DNA from 3 places in the Agrobacterium sp. GW821-FHT02D03 genome. Region 1 is predicted to be linked to each of the others. Evidence: predicted binding sites of a transcription regulator. Region 1 holds the regulator's gene; each other region holds the start of a gene.
The links. The regulator PhoB, encoded in region 1, activates phosphate uptake and scavenging genes when phosphate is short. The targets are predictions, from matches to a motif close to TGTCATNNANCTGTCAT.
Positions count from the first base shown of each region.

Region 2: AC07U5_RS01960 (DUF2794 domain-containing protein) is a predicted target of PhoB. The motif match lies at 2,031-2,047, and genes of this name have one in related genera.
Region 3: AC07U5_RS19335 (ceramide glucosyltransferase) is a predicted target of PhoB. The motif match lies at 4,968-4,984, and genes of this name have one in related genera.

Region 1 is NZ_JBWKVN010000001.1:2,721,434-2,728,989, forward strand. Features, by position in the region: gene AC07U5_RS12935 (O-succinylhomoserine sulfhydrylase) at 1-109, shown strand, start outside; gene apaG (Co2+/Mg2+ efflux facilitator ApaG/CorD) at 397-789, shown strand; gene AC07U5_RS12945 (Hsp33 family molecular chaperone) at 817-1,803, opposite strand; gene argF (ornithine carbamoyltransferase) at 2,064-2,975, opposite strand; gene AC07U5_RS12955 (aspartate aminotransferase family protein) at 3,032-4,240, opposite strand; gene AC07U5_RS12960 (GcrA family cell cycle regulator) at 4,693-5,229, shown strand; gene AC07U5_RS12965 (Imm63 family immunity protein) at 5,349-5,816, shown strand; gene phoB (phosphate regulon transcriptional regulator PhoB) at 5,900-6,583, opposite strand; gene phoU (phosphate signaling complex protein PhoU) at 6,606-7,322, opposite strand; gene pstB (phosphate ABC transporter ATP-binding protein PstB) at 7,414-7,556, opposite strand, start outside.
Region 2 is NZ_JBWKVN010000001.1:422,342-429,897, reverse strand. Features, by position in the region: gene AC07U5_RS01970 (ABC transporter permease) at 1-373, shown strand, start outside; gene AC07U5_RS01965 (Bax inhibitor-1/YccA family protein) at 640-1,422, shown strand; gene AC07U5_RS01960 (DUF2794 domain-containing protein) at 1,616-2,008, opposite strand; gene AC07U5_RS01955 (DUF1223 domain-containing protein) at 2,308-3,090, opposite strand; gene acnA (aconitate hydratase AcnA) at 3,351-6,044, opposite strand; gene ccmA (heme ABC exporter ATP-binding protein CcmA) at 6,318-6,959, shown strand; gene ccmB (heme exporter protein CcmB) at 7,201-7,556, shown strand, end outside.
Region 3 is NZ_JBWKVN010000002.1:1,300,132-1,307,687, forward strand. Features, by position in the region: gene AC07U5_RS19315 (polysaccharide deacetylase family protein) at 1-535, shown strand, start outside; gene AC07U5_RS19320 (glycosyltransferase family 4 protein) at 545-1,786, shown strand; gene AC07U5_RS19325 (glycosyltransferase family 4 protein) at 1,954-3,162, shown strand; gene AC07U5_RS19330 (hypothetical protein) at 3,339-3,590, shown strand; gene AC07U5_RS19335 (ceramide glucosyltransferase) at 3,776-4,915, opposite strand; gene AC07U5_RS19340 (hypothetical protein) at 5,187-5,648, opposite strand; gene AC07U5_RS19345 (glucose 1-dehydrogenase) at 6,128-6,994, opposite strand; gene AC07U5_RS19350 (ribonuclease H family protein) at 7,131-7,556, opposite strand, start outside.

The DNA of each region.
Region 1 (7,556 bases):
CGCCGAACTCGGCATCTCCGGCGGCACGCTTCGTCTGTCCTGCGGGATCGAAGACACCGACGACCTGCTGGAAGATTTCGCCGCAGCGCTTTCGAAGGTTTCTGCCTGATATCAAATGCCCGGTGAGCGATCACCGGGCAATTTCTTTCTCGATTTCCAGATCTTCTGCTCGCGACACGCGTAGATCGCCCGTTCTACATTATTTTAGACAAACAGCGATTTATCTACTGTCTCTTCACGATTTTGTGCGTATTGAATGGAGAAACAAACCTGATACGCAACGCTTTAGCCTCGTAACGCATTCAAACAACTCAGCTCCAATCAACGGACATTCTCGTCCTTCATTCGGTGTAGTAGAATAAAATGCTAGAGGCAGAGACAGCCAAGGTCGCGAACATGTATCGTGCATCGACAAAAGAGATAGAGGTCACCGTCGACCCGTATTATCTCGATGAGCAATCGGACCCGGACGATAGCCGTTACGTCTGGGGCTATACGGTCGTGATCACGAACAACTCCAAGCAGGCCGTGACGCTGGTCAATCGCTACTGGCACATCACCGATCAGAATGGCGTGGTGGACGAGGTCTCAGGCCCGGGTGTCGTTGGTGAGCAACCGCATCTGCGACCAGGCGACAGCTACGAATATTCTTCCGGATGCCCCCTGGACACGCCGTCAGGCATGATGTTCGGCCATTACGAAATGGAAACGGACACGGGCGAGGTCTTTACGGTAGACATCCCCGCCTTCTCGCTGGACAGCCCAGGGCTTGCCCGCGTGCTGAACTGAGCGGGGCTCTCACCCCGCTCCTGATCTTTATGCCGACAGTTCTTCGACCGGGTAACGGTAGGTCGTCGAGCAGAACTCGCAGCTCACCGACACCACGCCATCTTCCTGGCTGTCCTCGATCTCCTCTGCCGAAAACCCGGACAGCACGCCCTTGATCTTCTCCCGCGAGCAGCTGCATTTGTCGATGATCGACTGAGGCTCGTAGACGCGCACGCCCTGCTCATGGAAGAGGCGGAACAGCAAACGCTCCACCGGAACCTGCGGATCGGTCAGTTCATCCGTATCCACCGTGTCGATCAACGCCACCGCTTCCGTCCAGGCATCGTCTTCGGCTTCCCCGAACGAGCTTTCATCGCCATCGCCGCCATGAAGGTCACGGGTGCGCAGACGCTCGGGCGCCTGCGGCAGAAACTGCGCAATAATGCCGCCCGCACGCCAGCCACGACGTGGCTTGCCTTCGCTGTCGCGGTCGAAGAATTCCGCCACGCCAAGGCGCACCCGCGTCGGCAACTGCTCAGACTGGCGGAAATACACGCTGGCGATTTCCTCCAGCGAAGAGCCATCCAACGGCACGATGCCCTGATAGGGCTGCATGCCCACACCCTGATCGATGGTGAAGGCGAGGATGCCGGTGCCGAGAAGCTCTTCGGGCGAGGTCTGCCCAGCAGCAATCGCCTGTGCCAGACGCTCATCGTCGAAGCGGGCATATGCGCGCATGTTCTCAGGTGCCGTAAAATCGGCCACCAGGAGATCCACCGGGCCATCGCCCTTGGTTTGCACCGTGAGCTTGCCGGAGAATTTGAGTGACGTGCCGATCAGTGCCGTCAGCACCAAAGCTTCCGCCAGAAGCCGGGCGACAACAGGCGGATAATCATGGCGTTGCAAAATGGCATTCAGCAACGGACCGACCTGCACGGCGCGGCCGCGAACGTCGAGCCCTTCCACCTGAAAGGGGACGACCTTGTCGTCGCCGGCAAAGTTCATATCGTCCAGTTCTACGGTTACGTCCGCCATGGTTCTGCTCCTTCGAACCCGCCTTCCGGAATTAGGAAATGATCGCCACGCTTTCAGCCGCGACCAGCAGGTCTCTTGTCCGGTTTTCGCAAAGATAGAGCGGAGAATGGCAAAACGAAACCATCCCCGGCCCAAATGTCGCGATAAACGATTGATGAAACGCCGCCGTGAACCGGCAGCACTGGTTGGCGTAAAGATGGGGCGCCGCGCTTGAAATTCAAGCTCCCGGCATAGCCCCCATCCTCAGCTCGGCCCTGCTCTCAGATAACGCCCATGCACCAGGCGATCACGGCCTTTTGCGCGTGCAGGCGGTTCTCCGCCTCATCGAACACAACCGACTGCGGACCGTCGATCACCGCATCGGTCACTTCCTCGCCGCGGTGCGCGGGCAGGCAGTGCATGAAGAGCGCTTCGTTGTTGGCTTTCTTCATCAGCGCTTCATTCACCTGATAGGGCTGGAAGATGTTGTGGCCGCGCGCCTTGTGCTCCTGGTTCATGGAAACCCAGGTGTCGGTGACGATGCAGTCCGAACCAGCGACAGCGCGTTCGGCGTCATGGCAGAGCATGATCTCGCCGCCATTGTTGCGGGCCCAGTTGAGGTACTTGTCGAGCGGCTCCGAACCCATGGGTACAGCCATGTTCATCTTGTAGCCGAAGCGGGCGGAGCCCTCGACCAGCGAATGCAGCACGTTGTTGCCATCGCCCGTCCAGGCGATGGTCTTTCCCTTCACCGGGCCGCGATGCTCTTCGAAGGTCATGATATCGGCCATGATCTGGCACGGGTGCGTCTCGTCCGTCAGGCCGTTGATGACCGGAACGGTGGCGTGCTCGGCAAGCTCCAGCAGGCGGGAATGATCGGTGGTGCGGATCATGATGGCGTCAACGTAGCGCGACAGGACCTTGGCGGTATCGCCAATGGTTTCGGCGCGGCCGAGCTGCATTTCGGTGCCGGAGAGAAACAGCGTTTCACCGCCAAGCTGGCGCATGCCGACATCGAAGGACACGCGTGTGCGTGTCGACGGCTTTTCGAAGATCATCGCCAGCATCTTGCCAGCAAGCGGCTTTTCCGCCGTTCCGTTCTTCGTTGCGATCTTTCGGCTCTTGGCGTCTTCCAGAATGAGCCGCAGGTCTTCCGAGCCGACGGCCGAAAGATCGAGGAAATGCTTTGCCATTTTAATTCAGTCCCATCAATGCGGGCCACCCTTTACGCCGGCCCTGATACGCCTCGTCAGGCGCTCTTTGCCAGTTTGGTGGTGAGTGCTTCGGCAGCCTTCTCGATGCGCGCAAGCCCATCACGCGCTTCTTCTGCCGTAACCACGAGCGGCGGCAGCAGGCGGATCACGTTATCGCCTGCCGGAACGCCAAGAAGATGCTCCGCGCGCATGGCCTGGAGCAGATCGCCGGATGGAACCCGCGCCTTGATGCCGAGCAGCAAACCTTCGCCACGGATTTCCTCGATCACATCCGGATAACGGTCCTTCAGCGACGCCAGTCCCTGGCGGAAGATCAGCGCGACATCGCGCACATGCTCGATGAAGCCGTCGGCCAGAACGATATCCAGCACGGCGTTGCCGGCTGCCATGGCCAGCGGATTGCCGCCATAGGTCGTGCCGTGCGAGCCTGCTGTCATGCCGGACGCGGCTTCTGCCGTTGCGAGGCATGCACCGAAGGGGAAGCCACCGCCAATGCCCTTGGCAACTGCCATGATATCGGGCGTGACGCCCGAGCGCTCATGGGCAAAGAACTTGCCGGTACGGCCAACGCCGGTCTGCACTTCGTCGAAGATCAAAAGCAGGCCGTGCTCTTCGCAGAGCGCCCGCAGCGTGCGCAGGAACTCGGGCTGAACGACACGGATACCGCCTTCGCCCTGGATCGGCTCGATCAGAAGGGCAGCCGTTTCCGGAACGATCGCCGCCTTCAGCGCTTCGAGATCGCCGAATGGCACCTGGTCGAAGCCTTCCACCTTGGGGCCGAAGCCCTCGAGATATTTGGCCTGGCCGCCAGCTGCGATGGTGGCGAGTGTGCGGCCATGGAATGCACCTTCGAAGGTGATGATGCGGAATTTTTCCGGATGGCCGTGCGTGTACTGATAACGGCGTGCCGTCTTGATGGCGCATTCCAGCGCCTCCGCACCGGAGTTGGTGAAGAACACCTTGTCGGCGAATGTCGCATCCGTCAGCCGCTTTGCCAGCACTTCCTGGCCTGCAACCTCATAAAGGTTGGACAAATGCCAGACCTTCTCGACCTGTGCCTTGAGGGATTCAACCATATGGGGATGGCTATGGCCGACCGAGGTAACCGCAACGCCCGCACCGAAATCGAGATATCGCTCGCCGCTTTCCGTGATCAGCCAAACGCCCTCGCCTCGTTCGAAGCGCAGGGGGGCTCTGGAAAACGTATCGAACAACGGCCCGGATTTGGGGGCAGTTTCGGCCATGGCGACATCACTCCTTACGTCAAGTCGGGACAGACGACTGTCAATAGGGCTCGCGGGTTATCCCTGCCCTGAAAATCAAAAATGCCGCCTCGCGGCGGCCTGCATGCTGTCTTCATTGCGAGAGCACTATTGTCACTTCCCCGCCTAATGTCAACAAATCTCGGCACTTCCGGGCAGTTACAAGCCTTGGTAGGTGCTTGCCGCGCAGGCCCGAGGTGTTGCCTTTCTGACTCACAGGGGAAGCAAGTTGGGGAAAACCGGAAAATCGATTCCAGATGATTCCTGCGACTCTTGTCACGGAGTCAACCGACGATTAGGTTAACCGTCAATTACTAGACTGCAATGCGGCGGAACTAGTCACCTACAATCTGGCGAATGGCCTGCGCGTGGTTCACTCCATGGCATAGTAGGTGGATTCTGCCCGAAAACAACGCGACGAGCGGAGAAGCGGCATGAACTGGACGGACGAACGAGTAGAAAAGCTCAAGAGATTATGGTCCGAAGGGCTTAGCGCAAGCCAGATCGCAGCACAACTAGGCGGTGTGAGCCGCAATGCCGTCATCGGCAAGGTTCACCGCCTCAACCTGCCAGGTCGCGCCAAGGCCGGCGGCACGGTCGCCACGTCGCGTCCTGCGCCCAAGCGTCCCGCAGCAGCGCCGCGTCCGGCAAGCTATGCGGCTCCGGCCCGCGCTGCGACCAGCCGTCCAGCACCGGCCCGTAGCTCTGGTGCCCTCGCTTTCAAGGAAGACATGGACATCGACACCGTCGAGCCCATGGAATATGTTCGTTCTTCCAACAATGTCGTTATCCCGATCTCGCGTCGCCTGACGCTGACGGAACTGACCGAGCGCACCTGCAAGTGGCCGGTGGGCGACCCGCTCAAGGACGACTTCCATTTCTGCGGCTGCGAGGCGTCTGAAGCCTCGCCCTACTGCAAGTTCCACGCGAAGATGGCCTACCAGCCGGTCAGCGAACGCCGCAAGGCGTAAGGTCTGTCTCAGAACCAATTCAGAAAGCGGGCTTCGGTCCGCTTTTTTATTGGGCGGTCTCCAGCTTTGCCAAATAATCCAAGCTTGCCTGCAGCAATAATCGCGCCCAGACTATCATCATGGACGCGATCGACACACTGCACGACTATATCTCGGCGCTATGGGCCGGGGCCGTCGACACGCCCTTCCCGCCAATCCCGCGCCGCGCACGTGGCGACGGAACCGTTTACGTCGAATGGCGACGCGGCAGCTACTGGCTGATCTGCGAGGAGCGCGGAGAGGAATATTGGCGTCGGGAAGCCAAGGACATGGACGATGCCGCCTTCCAGTTGATGTCGATCGTGGCGGGAGAAGTGGTGCGCGATCGCGAGCTTGCGGTTCGGGAAAAGGCAGACCGCCAGTCGACCGGCCCGGACGACTATTCGCGCTGGAACTGGATGTACCAGGAGATCGAACTGATGGGCGCGATCAAGGAGAGCTATGGCGCTCGAACTCGAGCCAATTATGCTGAGGTGCTGACCCGCAGCCCGTTGTCTAAGGACGAGATAGACGCCGCGCGATATCCCGTTCCGTCCACATTGATCTGACGCCGGGAAGCCAAGGGCTACCCTCTCTGACACGGCGAGAATAGGAGCGCTTGTACCTTCAAGCAAAGCGCTCCCGAGGCCGATCAGGCTTCCATGGAATAGCCGGCGCCCCGAACGGTGCGAATGACATCCTGCATGCTGGAGAAATTCAGCGCCTTACGCAGGCGACCGACATGGACGTCCACCGTGCGCTCATCCACATAGATATCATGTCCCCAGACACCGTCGAGAAGCTGGGAACGGGAAAACACACGACCTGGCGAGGTCATGAGAAATTCCAGCAGGCGGAATTCGGTCGGCCCGAGACGGACTTCGCGGCTCTTGCGATGGACACGGTGCGTCTCACGATCGAGCTCGATATCGCCGCATTTCAGCACCGAGGACAGGACCTCCGGCTTGGCGCGGCGCAGCATCGCTTTAACGCGCGCCATCAGTTCCGGCGTGGAGAAGGGCTTCACGACATAGTCGTCCGCGCCCGTCGCCAGACCACGAACCCTTTCGCTTTCCTCACCGCGCGCCGTCAGCATGATGATCGGCAGACGTTCGGTTTCCGGCCGCATGCGCAGGCGACGGCAAAGCTCGATGCCGGAGACGCCCGGCAACATCCAGTCGAGGATCAAAAGATCCGGCGTGCGCTCCTGAAGGCGAATCTCCGCCTCGTCGCCACGCGGAATGGTGTCCACGTCATAGCCTTCGGATTCGAGATTGTAACGGAGGAGGACGCTCAGCGCCTCCTCATCTTCGACAACGGCGATTTTTGGCACCATGGCTCCAGATCCTATCTGTCGCTTACTCGGTCACAGCGCCGAGCGTGTTGGAACTATCGTCCTTCGGACGCTCACCTTCCGGCTGGCTGCCAGTGGTCATGTAGTAGATGGTCTCGGCGATGTTGGTGGCGTGGTCGCCAACGCGCTCGATGTTCTTGGCACAGAACAGAAGATGCGTGCAGGTGGTGATGTTGCGCGGATCTTCCATCATGTAGGTCAAAAGCTCGCGGAAGAGCGAGGTGTACATCGCGTCGATTTCCTCGTCGCGCTCGCGGATGGCCTGGGCCTTTTCCGCTGACCGCGTGGAGTAGACGTCCAACACTTCCTTCAACTGCACAAGCGCCAGTTCCGAAAGATGCTCAAGGCCACGCGCCAGTTTGCGCGGAACGCCGGTGCCGGCAACAGCGATGACGCGCTTGGCGGTGTTCTTGCCCAGATCGCCGACGCGCTCCAGGTCTGCGGCAATGCGCAGCGAACCGATGATTTCGCGAAGGTCTGCTGCCATCGGCTGGCGCTTGGCAATGGTGACGATCGCCTTGTCGCCGATTTCGCGCTCGGCGTGATCGAGGATCGTATCGTCCGAGATGACCTTTTGTGCCAGGGCCGCATCGGAATTGACGAGTGCGCGCACGGCATCGGCGCACATCTGCTCGGCCAAGCCGCCCATTTCGGCGATCCGGCGGCTGAGGAACTTCAGCTCCTCATCATAGGCGGACATGATGTGGGAATGTGTCGACATGTTCGTAGTCTCCAGTTTCGAAACGCCCTGTCGCAAGCCTTTTTAGTGGCTCAAGCGACAGGCGCGGTGGGATGCGCAAGCAAGAGCAGGATCAGCCGAAACGACCCATGATATAGTCCTGGGTGCGCTGGTCATCCGGGTTGGTGAACATCTTGTCCGTATCGTTCTCCTCAACCAGGTGGCCGAGGTGGAACATGGCGGTACGCTGCGAAACGCGAGCGGCCTGCTGCATCG
Region 2 (7,556 bases), 2.3 Mb from region 1:
GGCGGCAGCTGTTGCGCTGATTGCATCCGTGCTGGTGCTGGCAGGCGCGCTGGCGGCGGGCAACCGTGCGCGCACCCGCGATGCCGTGATCCTGAAAACACTTGGAGGAACGCGCTCCATGCTGATCCGCACCTTCTCCTATGAATACATGATCCTCGGCGTGGCGACCGCCACCTTCGCCCTTCTGGCGGGCGGCGTCTCCGCATGGTTCGTGATTGCCCGCATCATGAAGCTGCCCTCCAGCTTCCTGCCCGATGTGGCAATTGGCACGCTTGTCGTTTCGCTGGTGATGACGGTGGGCATCGGGCTGATCGGCACATGGCGCATCCTCGGCCAGAAGGCTGCACCGGTGCTGCGCCAGGCGGGCGAGTAAGCCGTTGGATGCAAGTGAAAATCTAAAAAACGGAAAAGTTGTGCGCGATTTAACTTTTACGATTAATTCTTGGTAATGATGTCAAAAACGTTATCGCTTTTCGCGCATACGGTGTTTTTTCGTTATTTTTGGCACTTGTAACGGCTGCGCCATCGCCTCATATTCTCTGGTAGGCTTGCTGTAGCTCCGCAGCGGCGCCTGGGATAGTATCCGCATAGTGGTCTTATCCCGACACCGTAGCAACTTCGGAGCTAAAAGAGGAAACAATGGCTGACTTTAACAACTACCAGAACCGTATGGCTCAAGGCCGTGCTCAGTCTGGTGCGATGATCGACCAAGGTCTTCGCTCCTACATGGTGAAGGTTTACAACCTTATGGCGCTCGCGCTGGTGATTACCGGTGTTGCTGCCTTCGGTTTTGCTAGCCTCGCTGTAACAACCGATCCTGCGGCGGCCGTCGCGACGCTTAGCAACGGTACAATGCTGACCCAGCTCGGCGCTGCGGTCTACGCATCGCCTCTTCGCTGGGTCGTCATGCTGGCACCGCTAGCCCTCGTCTTCTTCCTAAGCTTCCGCGTTCATAAGATGAGCGTTTCTGCTGCTCAAGCAACGTTCTGGGTCTACGCTGCCCTGGTTGGACTATCGATTTCGTCGATTTTCGTGGCCTACACCGCAGCTAGCGTCGTCCAGACGTTCTTCATCACCGCTGCTTCTTTCGGCGCTCTGTCGCTCTACGGCTACACGACCAAGAAGGACCTGTCCGCCATGGGCTCGTTCCTGATCATGGGTCTGTTCGGCCTGATCATCGCGTCGGTCGTGAACATTTGGTTGGAGTCGAGCGCTGTTAGCTTTGCAGTCTCTGCAATCGGCGTTCTGATCTTTGCAGGCCTGACCGCCTATGACACGCAGAAGATCAAGGAAATGTACTTCGAAGGTGATGACGTTCTCGTGGCCGGTCGCAAGGCGATCATGGGTGCGCTGACGCTCTACCTCGACTTCCTGAATCTGTTCATGTTCCTGCTTCAGTTCCTGGGCAACCGGAACAACTAAGGATCGCGATAGCGCTCAAACAGAAAGGCGGCCACTGGCCGCCTTTTTCATGCCCGCCTATGAGGCCGAGGAAGCATCGCTCCCCTGCCGCCTGACAACATCGGCCCGAAGATCGGACTCGATGTCCGGAAAGCACCATGCGTCGATTCAAAAAGGTAATGCGTCCCTTTTGCGTCCCATCGGACGCACAACTCTAGTCGATCAGCTTCAAAGCCTTGTCGAACACCTTCAGCACCTGGGGCAACTCATGCCCGCGCTTGAGAATGCGGCCATCGGTGTTGATGACGCTGTAGGCTCCCTGCTTGGCAGCAAGCTTCGGGTTCTTCTCGATCCTGAAGAGCGGCATTTCGCCGGAGCGCTTGAAGACGGAGAAGACTGCCTTTTCCTTCATGTGGTCGATGGCGTAGTCGCGCCACTCACCTTCGCCCACCATGCGGCCGTAGACGCGCAAAATGGCGTCCAGTTCCCGGCGGTGGAAGGTCACGGGCAAGGGGTCCTTGGCTCGCTTGTATTCCCGAAGATCAACGACGGTGGAGCCTTCCCGGGTCTGGGAAGTCGCGTATTGCAAATCCGGCTGATCGGCCATCCGGCACCTCGCTCGACTGCTTATGACATCTCTGCGACAGTCTGTCCTCGCCTTGGCGAAATTGCAAGCCCGCAAAGTCGTCCGGCAAAGAGCGGCTTTTCCGGTAACCAATGAGGCAGAACAAGCGGGCGCAAATGCCCAATTTCGAACAAATCATGGCCCGAATTCAATGGAATAGTGCGATTGTCAATTGATGCCTAGGCACCAAGATGACCCGGTCCGGTGCATTGACCCTTTACCCCCAGCCCCCAATGCCCGGGCCGGATCTCCCCCCAGCGGGGATCCCCAAAAATCTCGTCTTATCCCTCTGACTGCATCAGCACATTCGCGCCGACGATGGCCGATGGATTGCCAGCCGCATCCATCTTTTGCAGCAGTACGGCGCAGCCGCCGGACTTCGCCTTGCTCATGACGCTTGCCGGTAGCTTCACGGTCATGGCCTTGCCATCCCACATGCCGACCGTCTGCACATCATAGACGCTGTGCCAGTAGGAGATGGTCTTGCCCTGGTTCTCCCCCTTCTGCACGTCGACGACCTGCTCGCGGTTGAAATAGGCGACGACGACCTCCGCCTTGCCCTGACCGGCACCGATATCGATCTCGATCTCATCGCCGACGCGCTCGGTGCTGATCGGCACGTTCAAGCCCTCGCCCGACTTGTTGAAATCGTCCAGGCGGCGGTAGATCGTCTGGATATCAGCACCCTTCACATGGTCACGCCCATTCACGACCGCCTGCGGCGTATAGACATTGTTGCGCCCAAGCGCGCGGGCATAGCCATATTGCCGCTCGGTATTTTCCTTCGACGCCAGCGAGTCGGTCCAGCCGAGATAATTCCAGTAGTCCACATGATAGGACAGTCCGATCACATCGCCATTCTGGATAAGCTTGCGCAGATTGGCGTCTGCCGGCGGGCAGGAGGCGCAGCCCTGCGAGGTAAAGAGCTCGACCACGCCTTTAAGCCCGTCCTGAGCATAGGCTGCACCCGCAGAAAGCCCACCGAACAGGCATACGGAAACGCCAACGCTGCGAAGCCCGTTTCTGAAAATGCCGCTTCGCTGCGGGCCAATTATATTCGGCATAGCGTGAACCCTTGTCTGAAGGCCGGTCCGAACCATTGATGCAATCAATTCGGGTATGGTGGCAAGGCGGAAAATAGCCTCGAACTCTGTTCAAGAGGAAGTCACGATGGGGTGAGCTTCGCAGGCGTCATTTGAAGGCGAAAAGGGAAGGGTTAAGACCCGCTCCTTCGGACCGATCAGACCCTCGGAAGATGCTGCCCCGCAGGCCACAAAAAAACGCCGGGATTGCTCCCGGCGTTCGATGTCTTTGGACTGTGGGATCAGGCTGCCAGATCGCGAAGAACGGTCTGCAGAATGCCGCCATTGTCCATGTAGGTCACTTCGTCCAGCGTATCGATGCGGCAAAGCAGCGGAATTTCCTTCACTGTGCCGTCCGAGTAGGTGATCTTGGCGATCTTGGTTTCGCGTGGCTTGATCTCGCCTTCGAGGCCTTCGATCGTAACCGTCTCGTCACCCTTCAGGCCAAGGCTTGCCCATGTCGTGCCTTCCTGGAAGGTGAAGGGCACGACGCCCATGCCGACCAGGTTGGAGCGGTGGATACGCTCGAAGGACTGCGCGATCACAGCCTTGACGCCGAGCAGGTTGGTGCCCTTTGCCGCCCAGTCACGCGAAGAACCGTTGCCGTATTCGACGCCGGCGAAGATGACGAGCGGAACGCCCTCGTCCTTGTACTTCATCGCAGCATCGTAAATCGACATCTCTTCCTTGGACGGATAGTGGATGGTGTAGCCACCTTCTTTACCGTTCGGCCCAAGCATGTGGTTGCGAATGCGGATGTTGGCGAAGGTGCCGCGCATCATCACTTCGTGGTTGCCACGGCGCGTGCCGTACTGGTTGAAGTCGGCAACCGCCACACCGTTTTCGGTGAGGTATGCACCGGCAGGAGACGCTGCCTTGATCGAACCGGCCGGAGAAATATGGTCGGTGGTGATCTTGTCGCCGAAGAGACCGAGAACACGAGCGCCCTTGATGTCCTTGAGGCCGGTGCCCTTCTTGCCCATGCCGACAAAGTAAGGCGGGTTCTGGACGTAAGTCGAGTTGTCGTCCCAGGCATAGGTCTGGCCATCGGGAACCTGCACGGCCTGCCAGTTTTCGTCGCCCTTGAACACGTCCGCATACTTGGTTTCGAACAGTTCGCGCGTGACGTATTTCTGGATGAATTCCTGGACTTCCGCAGAGGTCGGCCAGATATCCTTCAGGTATACCGGGTTGCCGTTCTGGTCTTCGCCGAGCGGCTCCGTGGTCAGGTCCTTCTGCACCGTACCGGCCAGCGCATAGGCGACGACGAGCGGCGGGGAAGCGAGGTAGTTCGCCTGAACGTCGGGCGAGATACGGCCTTCGAAGTTACGGTTACCGGAGAGAACGCCAGCGGTGATCAGACCCTTGTCATTGATGGTCTTGGAGATCGGCGCAGGCAGCGGGCCGGAGTTGCCGATGCAGGTCGTGCAGCCGAAGCCGACGAGGTTGAAGCCGAGCGCGTCGAGCTCCTTCTGCAGGCCAGCCTTTTCCAGATATTCCGCCACGACCTGGCTTCCAGGTGCAAGCGAGGTCTTGACCCAAGGCTTGGACTTCAGACCCTTGGCAACCGCGTTGCGGGCCAGAAGGCCGGCAGCGATCAGCACCGACGGGTTGGAGGTATTGGTGCAAGACGTGATGGCTGCAATGGCAACATCGCCATGGCCGAGATCGTAGCTTTCGCCGTCGACCGCGTAACGTGTGTTGAGCTGGCCTGGCTTCTTGTAGTCGTTTTCGAGAGCCGTTGCGAAGTTCGGTGCAATGGTTTCGAGCGGCAGGCGGCCTTCAGGACGCTTCGGGCCGGCCATGGATGGCACGACGTCGCCGAGTTCGAGTTCGAGCGTGTCGGTGAAGACGAGCTGCGAGCCGTCATTGTCGCGCCACATGCCCTGCGCCTTGGAGTAGGCTTCGACGAGTGCGATACGATCCTTCGCACGGCCGGACATGTCGAGATAGCCGACGGTTGCGGTATCGACCGGGAAGAAGCCGCAGGTCGCGCCATATTCCGGGCCCATGTTGCCGATGGTCGCACGGTCTGCAACCGGCAGCGTGTCGAGGCCAGGTCCGAAGAATTCGACGAACTTGGAAACGACGCCCTTCTTGCGCAGCATCTGCACGACGGTCAGAACGAGGTCGGTTGCGGTGACGCCTTCTCTCAGCGTGCCCGTCAGCTTGAAGCCGATGACTTCCGGCAGAAGCATGGAAACCGGCTGGCCGAGCATGGCCGCTTCGGCTTCGATACCGCCAACGCCCCAGCCCAGAACGCCAAGACCGTTGATCATGGTCGTGTGGCTGTCGGTGCCGACGCAGGTATCCGGATAAGCGATCGTCTCGCCATCCTCATCCTTCGTCCAGACGGTCTGGCCGAGATATTCGAAGTTCACCTGGTGACAGATGCCGGTGCCCGGAGGAACGACGCGGAAGTTCTTGAACGCCTGCTGGCCCCACTTGAGGAAGCGGTAACGCTCGCCGTTGCGCTCATATTCCAGTTCGACGTTGCGGGCAAAGGCGTTGGCATTGCCGAATTCGTCGACGATGACAGAGTGGTCGATGACGAGGTCGACGGGCACGAGCGGGTTGATCTTTTCAGGATCGCCACCGAGCGCCTTGATGCCATCACGCATGGCTGCAAGGTCAACGACGGCAGGAACGCCGGTGAAGTCCTGCATCAGAACGCGGGCAGGACGGTAGGCGATTTCCGCTTCCTTCAGACCCTTGTTGTTCAGCCACTCGGCAACAGCCTCGATATCGGACTTGCGAACCGAACGGCCGTCTTCGTTGCGCAACAGGTTCTCCAAGAGAACCTTCATCGAATAGGGGAGATTGGCGACGCCCTTAAGGCCGTTCGCTTCCGCTTTCGGCAGGCTGTAATAGACATAATCCTTACCGTCGACGGTAAGAACGGAACGACAATTGAAACTGTCGAGAGATTTTGCCACGGTTATAAACCCCGTTCATTCTGATAGCCAACACGCGCGTGCGGACACCTATGCACTATCATGCACATCAGGATGCGGGTACGACCATTTCCGCTGTCCGCACGAGAAAATTGCTTCCGCAACATTCAGGTCCGGCGCTAGGTGATGTTCACGCCGGCCGCTGGCGTGGTTGAGACCCATATAGATAATTTCGCTAAAACGTGCCAGACCAACGAACGGCTAATTTCGATTTTTTTTGATCGAGATGATGAAATTCTTAAACGAGGCGGAGCAGTGCATCTGACAGCGGAAAATCTTGGCGTCAGACGGGGCGAAGATTTCATATTCATGAACGTTTCTCTCCAGTTAACGGATGGCGACGCTCTCGTTCTCACAGGCCCCAACGGATCGGGCAAATCCACGCTTCTGCGCGTCCTTGCGGGGCTCCTGCCCGCCGAGGCGGGCACCATAAAGATAGCCGGCGAAGGAATAGAAAAGGGCACTCGTCCCGCCGAAGTCAGCCACTATCTTGGCCACCGCAACGCCATGAAGCAGGAACTGACGGTTTACGAAAACCTGTCCTTCTGGAAACGCTTTCTCGGTGATTTCAACGGCACGCCGTCTGTATCGATTGAAGAGTCCGCGGACATTGTCGGGCTTGCCGGCATCACCCACCTGCCCTTCGGTTATCTCTCCGCCGGCCAGCAGCGGCGATTCGCCATGGCGAAGCTGCTCGTGGCGTGGAAGCCGATCTGGATCCTGGATGAACCGACGGCGGCGCTGGATGCGGAAGCGGACCGGATGTTCACCGGATTGGTGAAGGCGCATCTTGCCAAGGGCGGAATGGTGATTGCCGCAACCCACCAGCCGCTGGGGTTGGAGGAGGCACAGGAATTGCGGATGACGGGGTTTGCTGGGGTGGAGGAGGTTTATTGATGGGCTCTTTCGTTACCACCTTCGTCGCAGACAGTACCCCCCTCTGCCCTGCCGGGCATCTCCCCCTCAAGGGGGGAGATCTGCAAGAGGCGTGCTCTCCGCTCCGTCTTCAAGAGCTGAGAGGGGCGAGACCGTGCCGCGATTCGATCTCCCCCCTTGAGGGGGAGATGCCAGGCAGGGCAGAGGGGGGTCAGCAACCAAAGCCCCAGCACAGACTTCCCAAAAGAGGGAGTACGCCACGATGATCGCCCTCTTCCTACGAGACCTCAAACTCTCCATCCGCGCCGGCGGCGGCGCGCTGATCGGCGTTCTCTTTTTCATGACCGTCGTCGCCGTCATCCCCTTCGGTGTCGGACCGGACCTCAATCTCCTGTCTCGCATTGGACCTGCCATCGTCTGGATCGGCGCGCTGCTCGCAGCCCTCCTCGGCCTCGACCGCCTGTTCCAGGCAGAACGCGACGACGGCTCTCTCGATCTGATCCTGATGCATGAAAATCCGCTGGTGCTGACGGTTCTGATCAAATGCCTGGCGCACTGGACCGCAACCGGCCTGCCGCTGGTCGTCGCCTCGCCGCTTCTCGGCCTGTTCATGAATAT
Region 3 (7,556 bases), on a different contig from region 1:
GCCGGACCGTAACATCATCTCGGAGGAGGGCTGCCGCGAGCTTGCCGCAGCGGGTCATGAGCTCGGTTGCCATACGTTCGGGCATGAGATCGTCCACACGCTGTCGGGCCGGGCCTTGCGTGAAAATCTTACCCGTAACGGCGCCTTGCTCGACAGCTTTGAGCCGCCGGTGACGAAACGAAACTTTGCCTATCCCTATAATCAAGGGTCACTACGGCATCGGCAACTCTTTGCCGACCGTTACCAGACGGCGCGCGGAGGAGGGGATCGCATCAACCGGGGGAAGGTAAACCGCGGCTTTCTCTGGGGAATGGAGATCCGCCAGCCGGAACAGGACGCCCTCGCTTTGGTTCGGCAGATCGACGACGTGGTGAAAGAGCCAGGCTGGCTGGTGTTCTTCACCCACGATGTCAGTGACACGCCGACACCTTATGGATGCACACCTTCGACATTCTCCACACTGGTGCGCTACGCTATTTCGAGCGGTTGCCTCGTTCTACCGGTTCGGGATGCTCTTCAACATGTGGAGAGTTGAGATGACGCAATGAGCGGGACGCTTCTGGCAATCAACAATTACCATTACCGCCGCGGTGGCGCGGACGCGATCTTTCTCGATCAGATGGAGATGTTTGCCCGCTCCGGGTGGAACGCCGTGCCCTTTTCCATGCAGCATCCAGACAACCTACCATCGCAGTGGTCGCCCTATTTCGTTCCTGAAATCGAGTTTGGTCGTCAAGGCGGTCTGATGACGAAGATCGGTCACGGGCTGGAGATCATCTATTCCCGCAAGGCGCGACAGAGCCTGGCTGCATTGATCGACCAAGTGCGGCCTGATGTGGCGCACGCCCACAATGTTTATCACCACATTTCTCCGGCGATCTTCCCGCTTTTGAAGAAAAAGGGAATACCCACCGTCATGACGGTGCATGACCTGAAGCTCGCCTGTCCCTCCTACAAGATGCTGGCGCCGGATGGCGTTTGCGAAAGATGCAAGGGCGGGCGCATCTATAATGTGCTGCTTCACCGCTGCATGAAAGGATCGATTGCTCTGAGCGGACTGGTCATGGTGGAGACCGCCGTGCATCGCGCGCTCCGGCTCTATCGCGATCATATCGACAAGCTCGTGGTTCCAAGCCGGTTTTACAGGCAAAAGCTGATCGAATGGGGATGGCCGGACGACAAGCTGGTCTATATCCCGAACTTCGTCGACCATGCGATCAGCGAACAACGCTTTGCCGTTGAGGAGGGCGATTACTTTCTGTTCGCGGGGCGTCTTGCGCCCGAAAAAGGTGTCGATACCTTGATCCGGGCGGCTGCACGGTCGGGGCAACGTCTGCGTGTTGCGGGCACGGGACCGGAAGAAGCAGAGCTTCGGGCGCTGGCGCAGATAGAAAATGCCGATGTCGAGTTCCTCGGCTATCTCAGCGGCCAAGCGCTCCATGAAACGGTGGCCGGTGCCAAGGCGCTCGTTCTTCCCTCCGAGTGGTATGAAAATGCGCCGGTCAGTATTCTGGAGGCCTATGCCTTGGGTCGTCCGGTGATCGGAACGGACATCGGGGGTATTCCGGAACTGATAAAACCAGGAGAGACAGGGCTTATCGCTGCACCCGGCGATCCGGATGATCTTGCAGGAGCACTCAACGCGATGAACCAATTCTCTGCAAGCGAGCGCAAGGAGATGGGCGAGCGTGGTCGCGCTTGGGTTAACCAAGAATTCTCTCGCGGCGCTTTTTTCGAAAGGACGCTGGACCTTTATCGAGGTTTAGGGATTTCGTCTCTCGGGTAGGTCTTTAGTATTTTAGATAATTATAATTTACCTGTTATGTGAAGGGTTTCGTCAATAAAATGGCGCTACGGTGCAGAGTAGGCGAGGCAGCGTGAAAGCTGTCCGCCGGTTGCTGGTATCATGACTGTACCGTAGGAGTGGGTAGGATGCCCGGGAGGAAGCGAGTAGTGGACTATACGGCGTCGAAACAGACGACGGCACTTCGGGCGCGCAGGAATGCCGACGAGGTCCACTTTCCCGATCTTGATGCGGTTCGCATTTGTGTGATTGGGTTGCGCGGTGTACCGGGTGTACCGGGCGGTATCGAAACCCACGTTGAGCAACTTGTTCCAGGGCTGGCCGAAAGAGGCGCCGACATTCACGTCTATGCGCGTCAAAATTACGTCGCCGGCGAAGTGCCTTATGTCTGGCGCGGTGTCACCGTTCATCCCACATGGGCGCCAAGCAACACGCGACTGGAAGCCATCGTCCACACGCTTCTCGCGCTCTTCAAAGCCCGAAGGCTAAAACCTGACATCGTCCACATTCACGCGGTCGGTCCCTCGCTGGTGGCACCCTTGGCGCGCCTGATGGGGATGAAGGTCGTCTTCACCCATCACGGCTATGATTACGACCGCGAAAAGTGGAACACGCTGGAGAAGAAGGTTCTGCGTCTTGGCGAATGGGCGGGCATGCGCTTCGCCCACGGCCGTATCGTGGTCGCCAAACATATTGCCGATGCCATGCAGGCAAAGTTCCATCGCAACGTCCATTTCATCCCCAATGGCGTGCAGATCGATATCGAAGCCGCAGATGACACCGTCCTTGATGAATTTGGGCTGACCAAACGCCGCTACGTCCTGCTGGTGGCACGCCTTGTCGTTGAGAAGCGCCAGATGGATTTGATCGAGGCCTTTCTGCATGCGGATATGCCGGACACCAAACTGGTTCTGGTCGGCGGCGGGGACGCCCGTAGCGACTATGCAGAAAAATTGAGAGCACGGGCGAAATCGCATTCGAACATCGTGCTGACAGGATCGCAATCGGGCGCAAGGCTTGGTGGGCTGTTTGCCAATGCCGGACTATTCGTTCTGCCTTCCAGTCATGAGGGGATGCCTATAGCGCTTCTCGAGGCGCTGGCTTACGGCCTTCCCATATTGGCAAGCAACATCGAGGCGAATCTAGCGCTCGAACTGGATGCCGAATCCTATTTCCCCTTGGGCGATGTCCCGGCACTTTCCCAGGCGATGCAGAAAAAGCTCTCGGACAGCAAAATGCCTGCACACGCCTCCGTCGAGGTGGGCGAGATGGGCAGCAAGATCATGGCACGCTATAACTGGACGACCATCTGCGAGCAGACAGCCTCACTCTACCTCTCCGTCCTAAAGCGTAACTGACATCAGACCTTCGGGTATTTGCGTAGTGTTACAGAACCGGCCTGAAACAGGAACCGATCGACGCAAGCGCGATGCCAAGCCCCAAATGACATATGCGCGTCATAATAAGGCATTCCCGTTGAACGATCAGCGTCTTTAAACGTTGCTTTTCAAATGCAATGGTGAGGAGCGCTGAGTTGGTTTTCGATGCGAGCGAGGCAATGAGCCGGTTTGGAGAGAGCCATACAACGGTTGTTTTGTGGCAGCGTTTCGAAGTTTCTCACAGGGAGATGTTCGACTCCCTCTGGAGTGCGATCGAGTTTGTTCGGAACACCGCGTTTCGACCGAGCCGTGTTGAACTGCATGTTCACCGCGGAGGGCACGATGTGCTGATCGCCGGCGATGAACTCGCACTGCTTCTCGCGGAACATGAAGAGCAGAAGGCCTGAGGAAATAGGAGTCAGCGCCAAGCGTGAGAGGATTACTTAGAAGCGTAGTTCTCTGGTTACATGGCCGCGTATCGCCGTCCTCTCTTAAAGCGTGTCGCGATCTTCCAGACTCGCTCCCTGCCCTTTAAGTCTTTGTTTAGCCGCATGTCGTTATCGCAAAGCCGATGCTTTGCTCGGACCAGGCTTTAGCCGCTGAGCGTGCTTTCCTGCGTTCCGACGGTCATCATGTTGCCGCGCCACGAAACAGAGGAACCCATCCAGCTTCTTGCCCAGATAAGCGGGAGCAGCGCATCGCGCATGATCATGGCTGGAAAGCTGGTCCATGAGACATGCCAGCCTTTGAGTTTTGCGAGTGCCAGTTCTGGAAGGTAGTAGAGCCCGAGGACGGCGACCGTAACCGCTACCAGCGTCTTGCCGTCTGCGCCGGCGAGCAGGGCTGCGGCGAGGGCCAGAAACAGAGGTGGAATTCCGCCAACAAGGATTTCGGGCGCGAAGAATTGCGGGAAGGTCACGCGCCGCAACCGAGCCCAGCGGGCCTGCCGCGACCAGACCTCGGCAAAGCTGCGCGTGCCGAGCGGCTGCTCGAAAGGGGCTGGCGCAAGGTGAACGCTGCGTCCACTTGCACGAACGAGCTTCGTCGCGGCAGCATCCTCCGCAATTTCCGCTCCAAGAGCCTCTATACCGCCGAGGGAGTCGAGAAGCGGCTTGTTCCACAGCATTGTCTTGCCCTGCGCAAAGCCCTGGCCCAACGTTTCTGCGGCATATTGGTAGCGGCACTGAAATGTGTTGAGGAAGGTGCATTCAAGCTCCGATCCAAGATCGGCCGGGCGTGAACCAAGCGGCGGCGAGCAGACGAGGCCGCTATCCTTACGCCATGCGCTCATCAGCGTCGCAATGTAATGATCGGGCATCAGCACGTTGGAATCGGCGAGGATCACCCATTCGCTGGTCGCCGCACGCCAACCCTTGACGCAATTGTTCAGTTTGGGATTGGCGCTGATCCGATCATCACCCACCAGCAAGCTTGCCCGAATGTGAGGGAAGGCGGCGATGTTGGATTTAACGTGCGGGATGACAGGATCTGCGCTATCCGCAACACAAAAGATGATCTCGTAGTTTGGCCAGTCCAGCTGAAAGGCCCGAGGAATTGTCAGTGTGGTGAAATTCTCCACACCTCGAAGCGGAATGACGAGGGAGACGGGCGGTTGGGTTTGTGGCTCTAAGCCGCGCTTCGTCGTCGGTTTCACACGGATCGCGGTAAGAGCTATGCTCAACAGGTGAACAAAAATCAGCGCGAGGGCGAGAACGGCGAGAGCGATGTCCATGTGCAACTCCACACATCCGGATCTGCCCGGCGTTTAGGTTTCTATCGCAACTATAACGCTTTCATGACAGACGGATGTCATATGGCTCCGCCTGTCACATAGTTTTCATTCTACTGTGGATGAGCAATATTGCACGCATCCATCCGCAAATGCTGTGACGTTTGAGACTATCGCACCGGTCCGAAAATCGGAACCGATTTTCGGACCGGTGCGATAGGTCGGTTCAATGGGCGAAACGCGTCTCTTATGCGTCCGAAACAACCTGCGCCATCTAGCGCGTCATGCCCCAGACGTAGCCGAGCAATGCGGCCAAGCCTAAAGCCTGAAGAGGGTGCTTTCGGACTTGGCGGATCACCGTGTTCTGAACGGAATCGATTTCACTCTTCGCGACGCGCGCGGATCCGGAAATCATCTCCTGAGCAGATCCCGTGATACGCTCAAGTTCAGAGCGCAGTGCTCTGATCTCTTCCATCGCGCGACCGGTTTCCGGATCGTCGTGGCGCGCTCTGACAGCAGCGAGAGCCTCGTCCACCTTTGGTGTGTCCTCCGTTTCCTGTTCCTCCGCGGGTTCGGTTGTCGCGGTTGCTGTCGTCGGACTCGTTTGAGAAACAGGGTCGGAGGCGGGGAACGTGTCTTCGAGCCCCGTCTGAAGATCTTCTTTTCCGGTGCGCTGTCTTGCCTGCTCGTCATGCAGTGAGGCAACGGCAGGTGACATAGAATTTTTGTCGGACATGGTTTTGTCTCCGTAAGGGTTCGTCGTCTCAACTTCTCAGACGCGGGAGGGTTCCGGTTCGATCGATGATGGATTACGGCGGGCTCGAGATGACGCCGCGTTGCGGGTCCGAGCGGTCATGCTCCACCGCGATAATGGTGGAGAGCCGAAGCGGGTGGAGACGTCCTCGGCCGGCAGCGCATTTGCCACGAGGAAGTCGGGCTGCGCCTCCGCCGCGACGATACGTGCATTGCCCTACCACCTGGATCGAGCATTCTCGCCCCAGCGTGGGTCGCGTCTGCATCTGCCACAGGAAACCAGCTTAAAGATGTTCAGGCTTTCGGATGGCTGGGGTCGGATGACGGACGTGGTCTCGTTGAAGCCATATGTGCGTTGCGGGCCGGCCATGGGAATCTCCTCCTTATTCTCCTGACCGAACCGCAGATGGGCAAGGCGGTTCCGTACGGCCCCGCCCACATTTCCTCTTTTGACTGTCGGTCTCAGATCATGATTTCGCCACCGGTGACGGGAATGACGGCAGCGGTCATGTAGCTGCCGCGGTCCGACGCCAACAGAACATAGGCGCCGGCAAGCTCGGCTGGCTGTCCAGCGCGACCGATCAATGTCTGCTCACCGAACTTTTTGGTCTTCTCCACGCCCATGGTAGACGGAATGAGCGGTGTCCAGATCGGCCCTGGCGCAACCGCGTTTACGCGGATACCTTTTTCGGCGACCATCCCGGCGAGCCCGGCGGTGAAGTTCAGGATCGCACCTTTGGTGGAGGCATAGGCAAGAAGGTGTGGCGAGGGCTGTGTCGACTGAATCGAGGCGGTATTGATGATCGAGCTTCCGGATTGCATGTGCGGCACGGCGGCTTTCGACAGGAAAAATGGCGCATAGATGTTGATCTTGAATGTCTGATCCCACTCGGCTGACTCGATGTCGCCAATGTCCGCATAGGTGCGCTGGAATGCGGCGTTGTTGACGAGGATATCGATCTTGCCGAATTCATCGACGGTGCGCTGCACCAGTGCCTTGCAGTGCTCTTCAGAGGTGATGTCGCCAGGAACGGCGACCGCCTTGCGACCGGCGTCTTCCACCCATTTGACTGTATCGCGCGCGTCCTCCTCCTCGTCGAGATAGGAGATCACGAGGTCGGCGCCTTCACGTGCGAAAGCGATTGCGACGGCCTTGCCGATACCGGAATCCGCGCCGGTGATCAGCGCGACCTTACCGCTTAGAAGGCCGCTGCCCTTATAGGACTTTTCGCCGTGATCGGGCTTTGGCTCCATCTGACCTGTGGTGCCTGGTGGCGCCTGCTGCTGTTCAGGATAGGGCGGGGAAGGGCGGCGAATATCGGAATCCATGTCTGTGCTCCACAATTGTTACGAAGCCCAAACACGGTTCAGCAGTTGCAGTTCCCTGTAAGTTTTAGCGGGCGCTTAAGGATTTTGCGCATCATAGGTGTCTGAAGTTCCCATTCCGCGGCGTAGGAGAGCGACCTTAGCAAACTGCTGTGGCAACTGTTGCGTGCTGGATTGCCTGCCTCGCAAGGGCGTCCGCACGTTCATTCCATGGCAGGCCGACATGGCCCTTGCACCAAGCAATCTCGATCCTATCACTGCGTGTCAGGCACGTGTCGAGCGCCTTCCAATGATCGACATTAGGAACGTCTCGGCTACGACCCTTGCCGTTCGGGGCGCGCTTGCGCCAATGGTTCGTTCTCCAGATGTGGCGCCACCTGTTGCACCCCGTCACCGCGTAGGAGGAATCGGACCAGATCGTCGCAGCTTCGCCAGGCGTGTTCTCGTCCAGCCAGTGGAGGGCTTCAAGAATGGCAAGGAGTTCCGGCGCGCTGCTATCGGCGCAGCCTATACTGCCGGACCGCGACGCCACTTCGACATTGTGCCGAAGCACGACCACGCCCCA